Regions from separate parts of the Delftia sp. WSY_7 genome, predicted to be linked through region 1. Evidence: predicted binding sites of a transcription regulator. Region 1 holds the regulator's gene; the other holds the start of a gene.
The links. Region 1 encodes FliA, which starts transcription of late flagellar genes. Its sites were predicted from a motif close to CTAAAGTTTNNNNNNNNNNNGCCGNTA; they were not measured.
Positions count from the first base shown of each region.

Region 2: the regulator FliA is predicted to act here: its motif matches at 1,475-1,501, upstream of fliS (flagellar export chaperone FliS).

Region 1 is NZ_JBICLB010000024.1:11,290-15,705, forward strand. It holds gene flhF (flagellar biosynthesis protein FlhF) at 1-1,372, shown strand, start outside; gene ACF8ME_RS10320 (hypothetical protein) at 1,365-2,246, shown strand; gene ACF8ME_RS10325 (RNA polymerase sigma factor FliA) at 2,252-2,965, shown strand; gene ACF8ME_RS10330 (PLP-dependent aminotransferase family protein) at 3,184-4,416, opposite strand, start outside.
Region 2 is NZ_JBICLB010000032.1:2,385-6,800, forward strand. It holds gene fliD (flagellar filament capping protein FliD) at 21-1,412, shown strand; gene fliS (flagellar export chaperone FliS) at 1,534-1,947, shown strand; gene ACF8ME_RS11940 (flagellar protein FliT) at 1,950-2,249, shown strand; gene ACF8ME_RS11945 (HDOD domain-containing protein) at 2,406-3,698, opposite strand; gene flgL (flagellar hook-associated protein FlgL) at 3,720-4,416, opposite strand, start outside.

The DNA.
Region 1 (4,416 bases):
CCAGCTGATCCAGGCACATACCCAGCCGCGCACGGCACAGCAGGCTTCGCCGGCGCCCTCACAGGCGGCTTCGCTGGCAGCCTCGCTGTCGGCAGATGGTGCCGAGCCCGCCGGCCTGCGCCAGAGCGTGCAGGAAGACACCGAGCAACTGGCCATGAGCACCCTGTCCTTCCAGGACTACGTGCGCGAACGCATGCTGCGCCGCCGCCACGAGGCCGGCGTCGACGAGCCCCTGCCCAGCTTTGCCCAGCGCCGCAGCCTGGGCGACGCCCTGCGCGAAGCGCCGGCCGCCGCGCCCATGGCCGCACAGCAGCCGTTCAAGGCACAGCCCGCGCCTTCCGTGGCCCGCCACAATCCGCTGCGCGCCAGCGCCGAGGCGCCGCTGCGCGAGCCCCTGCGCAGCGAACCCGCTCCAGCCATGGCCTCCCAGGCGCTGCGCGATGAGCTGCAGTCCGTGCGCGACCTGATCGAAGAGCGCTTCAACACCCTGACCTGGCTGGGCCAGACGCGCCAGAACCCCATCCACGCCAATCTCACGCACAAGCTGATCCGCGCGGGCTACTCCCCCGTGCTGGCCCGCGCCCTGGTCGAGCACATGCCCCAGGACCTGTCCGCCGGCGACGCCGTGCGCTGGCTGATGCAGGTGCTGGAACGCAATCTGCGCACCGACGCCGGCCAGGAGCCGCTGTACGAGCAAGGCGGCGTCTTCGCCCTGGTGGGCTCCACCGGCGTGGGCAAGACCACGACCACGGCCAAGCTGGCGGCCCTGTGCGCGGCCAAGTACGGCGCCTCCAGCGTCGGCCTGATCACCCTGGACACCTACCGCGTCGGCGCCCACGACCAGCTGCGCTCCTACGGCCGCATGCTGGGCATGGTCGCCCACCTGGCCCATGACCGCGCCGCGCTGCAGGACCTGCTGGGCCTGCTGGCCAACAAGCAGCTGGTGCTGATCGACACCACGGGCGTGGCCCCGCGCGATCCGCGCAAGGACGAAATCCTGGACCTGCTGGACCTGCCCGGCGTGCAAAAGCTGCTGGCCGTGAACGCGGCCGGCCAGGGCGATGCGCTGGACGATGTGATGCAGGCCTTCAAGGCACGCGGCTCCAGCCAGGCCATCCTCACCAAGGTGGACGAGGCCGTGAAGCTGGGCCCCTCGGTGGACACGCTGATCCGCCACCAGATGCAGCTGCGCGGCGTGACCAACGGCCAGCGCGTGCCCGAAGACTGGGAGCGCGCCGATGCGCAGCAGCTGGTCTCCGCCTCCATGCGCGCCTCCACCCGCTCGGCCTTCGATCCCAAGGCGCTGGACCTGGACTTCTTCTTCACCCCGTCCAGCCCCAGCACCATGGACAGCGAGGTCAGCCATGCTTGAGACCTTCCCCCAACTGCACCAGGGCCTGGGCCTGCACGGCCAGCCCGGCGCCGCAGCACCGTCCAGCCTGCGTGTGCTGGCCATGCTGCGCGACACGGCGGCCGACCCTGAAGGCCAGTCCGAGCAATCCCTGCTGTGGCCGGTCTGCGCCAGCCTGCAGCGCCTGGGCATGCCCGTCCTGGTGCTCGATGCCAGCCAGGGCGAGGCGGCCGACGCGCCTGGCCTGGCCCAGCTGCTGCAGCAAAGCGCCTGGCAGGCCCGTACCGGCCTGCACCCCGACCCCCGTCACAGCTCGGTGGCCGTGCTGCCTGCCCGCCAGGGCCTGGAGCTGCTGCCCCTGCAGGCACGGCAAGCCGGCATGACGCCCATGCAATGGCTGCAGCGCCATGTGCGCGGCTATGCCATCGTCATGCTGTATGCCGATGCCGACACGCTGGCCCGCAATCTGCCCGGCCAGGCCGTGCACCCGCTGATGGTGCTGCCCGAACACGGTCCCCGCGTGCTGGGCTGCTACCGCCAACTCAAGCAGCTGGCCGTGCATGCCGGCCTGCGCTGCCTGCTGGCGCCGCTGCTGCCCGGCGCTGACCCCGTGGATGTGACCAGCTACGATTGGCGCCGCGGACAGACCGGTGCCCGCAGCCAGGCCGAGGATGCGCAACGGCGCCAGTCACAGATCGACGCGCTGCTGCGCTGCGCACAGCGCCATCTGGGCCACGCGCCCGGGCTGCTGCCCGTGCGCCTGCACCATGCACCGGACCTGCAGCGCCTGGCGCTGCAGTTGCTCAACCATGCGGGCAGCGTATTGCCGCATGGCGGCCAGGACCTGGCCGCCGGCTACGCACCGCTGCCTGCATCCCATGCCTGGAGCCACTGACTGCCATGTACACCGCCAAAGGCCAACTCGACCGCGATGCACTGATCCGTCGGCACGTACCCCTGGTACGCCGGATCGCGCTGCACATGATCGCCAAGCTGCCTCCCAATGTGGAGCTTGATGATCTGATACAGGTCGGAATGATCGGCCTGGCCGAAGCCCTGTCCCGCTTCGAGAGCGAGCAGGGCGTGCAATTCGAGACCTTCGCCAGCCAGCGCATCCGCGGCGCCATGCTCGATGAACTGCGCGAGGGCGACTGGATGAGCCGCAGCTCGCGCAAGAGCCAGAAGGACATAGAGCACGCGCTGCACCGCCTGGAGCAGCGCCTGGGACGCACCCCGCTGGAGTCCGAGATCGCCGACGAGCTGGGCATGGACCTGGACGACTACCAGTCGCTGCTGGGCAAGGTGCGCGGCACGCAACTGGTCTACCTGGAAGACATGTCAGGCGGCGACGAGGGCGAGGACTTCCTCGAACGCCACGTGGCCGACAGCGGCGCCGACCCCTTTGCGCTGCTGCGCGACCACCGCCTGCGCGTGGCCCTGGTCGAAGCCATCAAGGCCCTGCCCGAGCGCGAGCAGTACATCATGGGCATGTACTACGAGCACGACATGAACCTCAAGGAAATCGCCGCTGTGCTGGGCGTGACCGAATCGCGTGTGTGCCAGCTGCACAGCCAGGCGATTGCGCGCCTGCGTACGAAGATGCGGGCGCATTGACTGGGGGCACCCCCTGAGGCGCTGACGCGCCTTCCCCCTCTCTACCCGCTTCGCGGGGGAGGGGGACGACACCCTCGCGGCGGGGCGGCCCTTGCTCGGTGTCCCTCGCTTTGGGCCTCGTCGGTTTTTTGCGCTGCTGGTCTGATCTATGTTTGCGGGTCGATACAGTCTTCCCCGCCTTCCGCCCCCTCCCCCTCTCCTCTCTCCCATTCCCTTTTCTATGCGCTGCCGCGCATGGCCTGGACTTCGCGTTCGAAGATGCGCCAGAAGGCGGGTTCCTGCGTGGTGGCGAAGTTGATGCGCATGCAGGTGCTGGGCTGGCGGCCGGCGTGGAACATGGAGCCGGGGGCGATGAAGTAGCCGGCGTCCAGCAGGCGCTGGGCCAGGGTTTCGGTGTCCACGCCGGTGTCCACCCAGCCGAACATGCCGGCCGGCTCGGCCGCGAAGCGGGCACCGGCCTGCTGGGCCAGTGCCACGCTGCGCATGCGGGCCTGGGCCAGGTGCTGGCGCAGGCGCTCGGCATGGCGGCGCAGCTGGCCCTGGTCCATGCAGTGGGCCAGGGCGCGTTCCGTCAGTGCGGGGGTGGTCAGCGTGGACAGCAGCTTGGTGTCCACCAGGCGCTCCACCAGCGCAGGCGGCGGCGCCAGATAGCCCACGCGCCAGTTGGGCGCCAGCAGCTTGGCGAAGCCGCTCACGTAGATGCTGTGGCCAAGGCGGTCCAGCACGGTCATGCGTGCGGCGTGGTCGGGCGCGATCTCGCCATAGGTATCGTCCTCCACCACGTAGAAGCCGAATCGCCGCGCCAGCTGCAGCACCTCGTGGGCGCTGGCCGGCGACAGGCTGTACCCGGTGGGGTTGTGCAGCACGCTCACGCTGACGTAGAGCTTGGGCGCACAGCTTTCGCAGTACCGCTGCATCACGGCCAGGTCCGGCCCGTCGGGGCCGCGCGGCACGGGCAGCACGCGCATGCCCAGCGATGCCAGGCGCGCGAACTCCACGGCCCAGCCGGGCTCCTCCACCATCACCGGATCGCCCGGCTGCAGCAGGGCCCGGCTGACCACGTCCAGCCCATGCGTTGCGCCCATGGTGGTGATGATGTGCTGCGGCGCCGCCGCAATGCCCAGGCGCGCCAGGCGCCGCGACAGCGCCTCGCGCAGGCTGAGGTCGCCCAGCGGGTCGCCATAGCCCACGCAGGAGTCGTGCAGGGATTTTCCCGAGCAGGCCTTGCGCATGGCAGCGGCCAGAAAGCCTGCCTCCAGCCATTGGGCCGGCAGCACGCCCGCGCCGGGCTGGGGCCTGCCGCCCACGCTCTGGTGGAACATGCCGCGCACCAGCATGGAGGCATTGATGCGCGTGCCCTTGGGCGCGCCGGTGGCCTCGTCCGCAGGCGCGGCGCGGGCCTGTTCGGACTGCAGCAGCGGTGCGTCCTGCACGAAATCGCGCACGAAAAA
Region 2 (4,416 bases), on a different contig from region 1:
GCACTAAAAAGGAGTACGTTATGGCATTGACAGCAGCGGGGATTGGCAGCGGCCTGAATGTGGAATCGATGATTTCGCAGTTGGTGACGCTGCAAAAGCAGCCTCTGGTGCAGTTGCAGACGGCTGCATCTTCCCTTGACACCAAGATCTCGACGGTCGGCAGCATCAAGTCGCTCATGTCGACCTTGTCTGACTCGGCCCGAAAACTAGCCGACAAGGATGCCTGGGCGCTGACGACGGCGACGGCGTCGAACACGGCGGTTTCCGTGAGCGTGACCGGCAGCGCGATGCCCGGCAGCACACAGATCGATGTGGACCAGGTGGCTCGCAACCAGTCGCTGGCATCGAAGAGCTTTGCCGCTGCCTCGAACTTCGGGCCCGGGACGCTGAAGTTCACCATGGGAGGAAAGACCACCGAGGTCCAGATCAGCGAATCGATGACCATGGACAAGGTTGTCGCGGCCATCAATGCCAAGCAGGGTGAAAGTGGCGTGGTCGCCTCCGTGATCAAGGATGCGAACGGCGAACGGCTGCTCATGCGTTCGAAGAATTCCGGCGCTGATGCCCAGTTCACCGTCGAGGCGACGGGCGCGGATGCCAATCTGTCTTCCCTGGCCTATGCGGGACAGGCGACCAACGGTGATACGAGCAATGGTGGCGTGGTTCAACTGGCACAGAATGCCAAGGCCACGGTCAACGGCATCAAGGTGGAATCGGCGACAAACGAGTTCAAGGACACCATCCCCGGTTTGAGCTTCACGGTCAATCAAGCCACCAAGACCGGAGAACCCACACTGCTGACTGTCGTCTCTGACACCGAAGGTATGAAGAAGAACATCCAGGCCTTCATGGATGCCTACAACGCCATCAGCGACAAGCTTGTGGCGTCCACCAAGTACGATGCCGAGAGCAAGACTGCCGGCGTCATGCAAGGTGACTCCACTATGGTTGGTCTGACCAATGGTCTGCGCGAGGTGCTTGCTTCCCAGATCGGTGGCATCAACCTGTCGGACCTGGGCATACAGTTGGGCAAGGGCGGCAAGCTGGCCTTCGGCACGCTTGCCAAGGACAAGTCCAATCTGGAAGCGGTTCTGAAGGATCCCAGCAAGCTGGCGCAGGTCTTTGCTGCGGAAGGCGAGTCCGACAAGCCAGAGACAAAGGGCCTGGCCCTGCGGATGAAGGAGTACGCCGACAAGGTCCTCGAATTCGACACAGGGGTGTTTGATGCCAAGACCAAGGGCTTACAGCAGCTCAAGAAGGACAACACCAAGGCCCAGGACCGCGTCAACGAGCGCGCCGAAGCCTTTGAACAGCGCATGCGTACACAGTACGCAGCGTTGGACAAGAAGATGGGATCGAGCTCGGTGCTTAGCTCTTACCTGTCACAGCAAGTAAGCCAGTGGAACAGATAGGCCTCAGGTCTAATGATTGAGACGAGCCTGCGTATCAGGCTTGTCCAGCATGCAAGGCGAGGCTTCAGTTTCTCGCCTGGATGCCGAAAATCATGGTAACAAGACACCAAGGAACGCTGGAATGAATTCGATGTTCAACCGCCGTGGGGCTAGCGCTTACAACCAGGTAGGTGTTCAGTCGGTTGTGAATGGAGCATCCCCTCATATGCTGATTCAGCTATTGTTCAATGCCCTGGATGCATCTCTGAATGCGGCCAAGGGCGCCATGCAGCGCGGCAGCATTGAAGAAAAGGGCATCCAGATCGGCAAGGCGGTACGCATTCTCGAGGAGGGCCTCAAGGCAGCCGTAGATGTTGACCAGGGCGGGGAATTGGCCCAGAACCTGATCACGGTTTATGACTACAGCATCACCCAACTGACATTCGCCAATCTGCGCAACGATGTGCAATTGCTGCAATCGGTCCAAGACGTTCTGGCGCCGATCGCGCAAGGCTGGAGCGATATCTCCGATACGCCAGCCGTTGCCGGGACCTAGAAATGGAGTTGACATTGATTGACTTTTACCGGGCCATAGAAGACAGCAGCGCCAAGATGCTGCAGGCCGCACAGAACAAGGATTGGGAGGGAGTGACGCGCTACGAAGGCACCTGTGCCGTGCTGATCGAGCAGCTGCGGCTCAAGTCCCATGACGAGCCGCTGGCGCCTGAGCAACGCAAGGAGAAGGCCCGCATCATGCAGCGCATCCTGCGCAACGATGCCCAGATCCGCACGCTGGCCGAGCCCTGGCTGGCACAGTTCGAGCACATGTTCGACGGTCAGCCCCACGCCATGCATTGAGCCATGGCCTGACGGCGGCAGCTGCATCTGCAGCTTCCTGCCGGACATGAAAAAACCGCCTGAGATCCAGGCGGTTTTTTCATGGGCGGAATCTGCGGATGGCAGCGGCTGCAGATCAGGCCGCAGGTTCGGCCGCTGTGGGTCGCCGTATATCGATCAGGCCGCCGGCGCGGGCTGCACCTGCAGTTCGCTGAGCATGCGCAGCAGGTTGCGGTTGACGTCCTCGATCTCGAAGTCGTTGTCTTCGCGCAGCTGGCGAATCGGTGCGGGATCGTCGGATTCCAGCGCAATGGCCATCATCAGGGCCGGCGCGTAGGGGCCGGTGCGCGTCACGGCCGCGTCGAAGACGCGTTCGGACAGTGGTACGCGGCGCAGCACGGTGGGCAGGGGCTCGCCCAGCAATTGGTCCAGCTGCGAGAACAGGCCCAGCAGATAGACCTCGCGCTGCAGGTCGTGGCTGATGCCGGCTTCGATCAGGCGTTCGGTCAGGCTGGCGCGCAGCCGGATGGCGGTGCGCACGGGTATCAGGCTGGGCTCGGTGCAGGCGTGGGGCAGCTGGTCCGACAGCCAGCGCTGCAGCGTGCCGTAGCCCAGCATCACCAGGCCGCGGCGCAGCGAGTCCACATTGCCCCGCAGGCCCAGGGCCGCGGAGTTGGTGTAGAGCATGAAGCGATAGGCCAGGATGGGGTCCTCGCCCAGGATCTGCTCGAAGGCTTCCAGCGATTGCTCGGCATCGACGGCGCGCATCAGCGCAAGCACGGTGTCGCGGCTGGGCAGGGCGGGGTGATGGCGCTGGGCATGCAATGCATCGGCCACGGGCCAGCCGGCGATGGCGCCCGCATGGAAGCTGTCCAGGCACAGATCGGCCAGAGCCAGGCTTTCCAGCCCTTCATACATCTGGCCGCCCAGCAGCTGCAGGGGGGGCAGGGTGGGGGCGGGCCTGGCGGCCTGCTTGAGGGCCTGGAGCTTGGTCGGCGCTTCGGCGGCCTGCGCGGCCTGCTGCAGCGCCAGCACGGTCTGATTGGGCATGCCCGAGGCGCCTTCGGGCGGCAGGTGCAGCAGGCTGCTGGCAAACCAGTGGGCGGCCTGGGCGTCGGGCACGTCGGACAGCGGGCCGCGCCAGACCAGCATCAGGCCGCGCGCATGGGCCTGGCGCACCAGGTCATAGATGGCGGAGTCCTGCAGCCAGTCGCCGCGTACCTCGATCCAGGGGCTTCCCTTGGAGGCGTTCTCCAGCAGGTCGCACAGCACCTGGCGGGATTGGGGCGACAGCAGCACCGGCGGCGACTGCGTGCCCCAGGTCTCGCGCAGTATGCGCAGCAGGTGGGCCACGTCGGCCTGGACGCCGGGCTCCTCGTGAAGATAAAGCTGCACGCCCGCCAGACGGCGGGCCTGGTTCCAGAGCGGCCTATAGCCGAGGGTCAGAGAGCTCAGGACGGACTGGACCATGGATGCATGCGCGGGCGGTTATCAGTTGATGAAGTTGAACAGTGACAGTTTCTGGATCGAGGCGTAGGACTGCAAGGCCGCCTGCATGCCCACCTTCTGCATGTCCACATCGGAGAGGGCCTTGATCATATCGATGTCTTCGGCCCGCGAGCGCGCTGCTTCCTGCTGGTCCGCCTGGTTCTTCATGTCGTCTTCGAGGCGGTCGGCGCGGTTGAGCTGGTCGCCGGCGAAGCTGCGCATGGCCTGGACGCGGCTCATGCCGGCGTCGAGTTCGTTGAGGCCGCGGCCCAGCGCCTGCTGCATGGCGCCGGCATCGGTGGCGCCGTTCTTCACGCCCGCGATCACGTTGTCCAGCACGCTGAACAGGTCGGTGCGCTGGCTGGGGCCCAGCGTGAAGCTGTCGCCCGTGGCCAGGTTGCCCGAGATCTTCATCGACATGCCGCCCACGGTGATGGTGTCTCCGGCCGTGTAGGGAACGGCCGGGCCGGTCGTGCCACCGGAGGTGACGGTGTAGCTCAGGGCGCCCGTCGTGGCGTCCTTGGTGAAATTCAGGGTGTAGCTGGCGCCCGTGATGGCGCTGGGGTCCGACACCGTGCCCAGGTCGGCATAGGCCGAGCTGCCCGTGGGCGACTGGCGCGTCACGGCGAACACGCCGTTGCCCGTGGGCACGTTCATCCAGGTCGCAAAGCCGTCCAGCGCCAGCGGCAGGCCGTTTTCG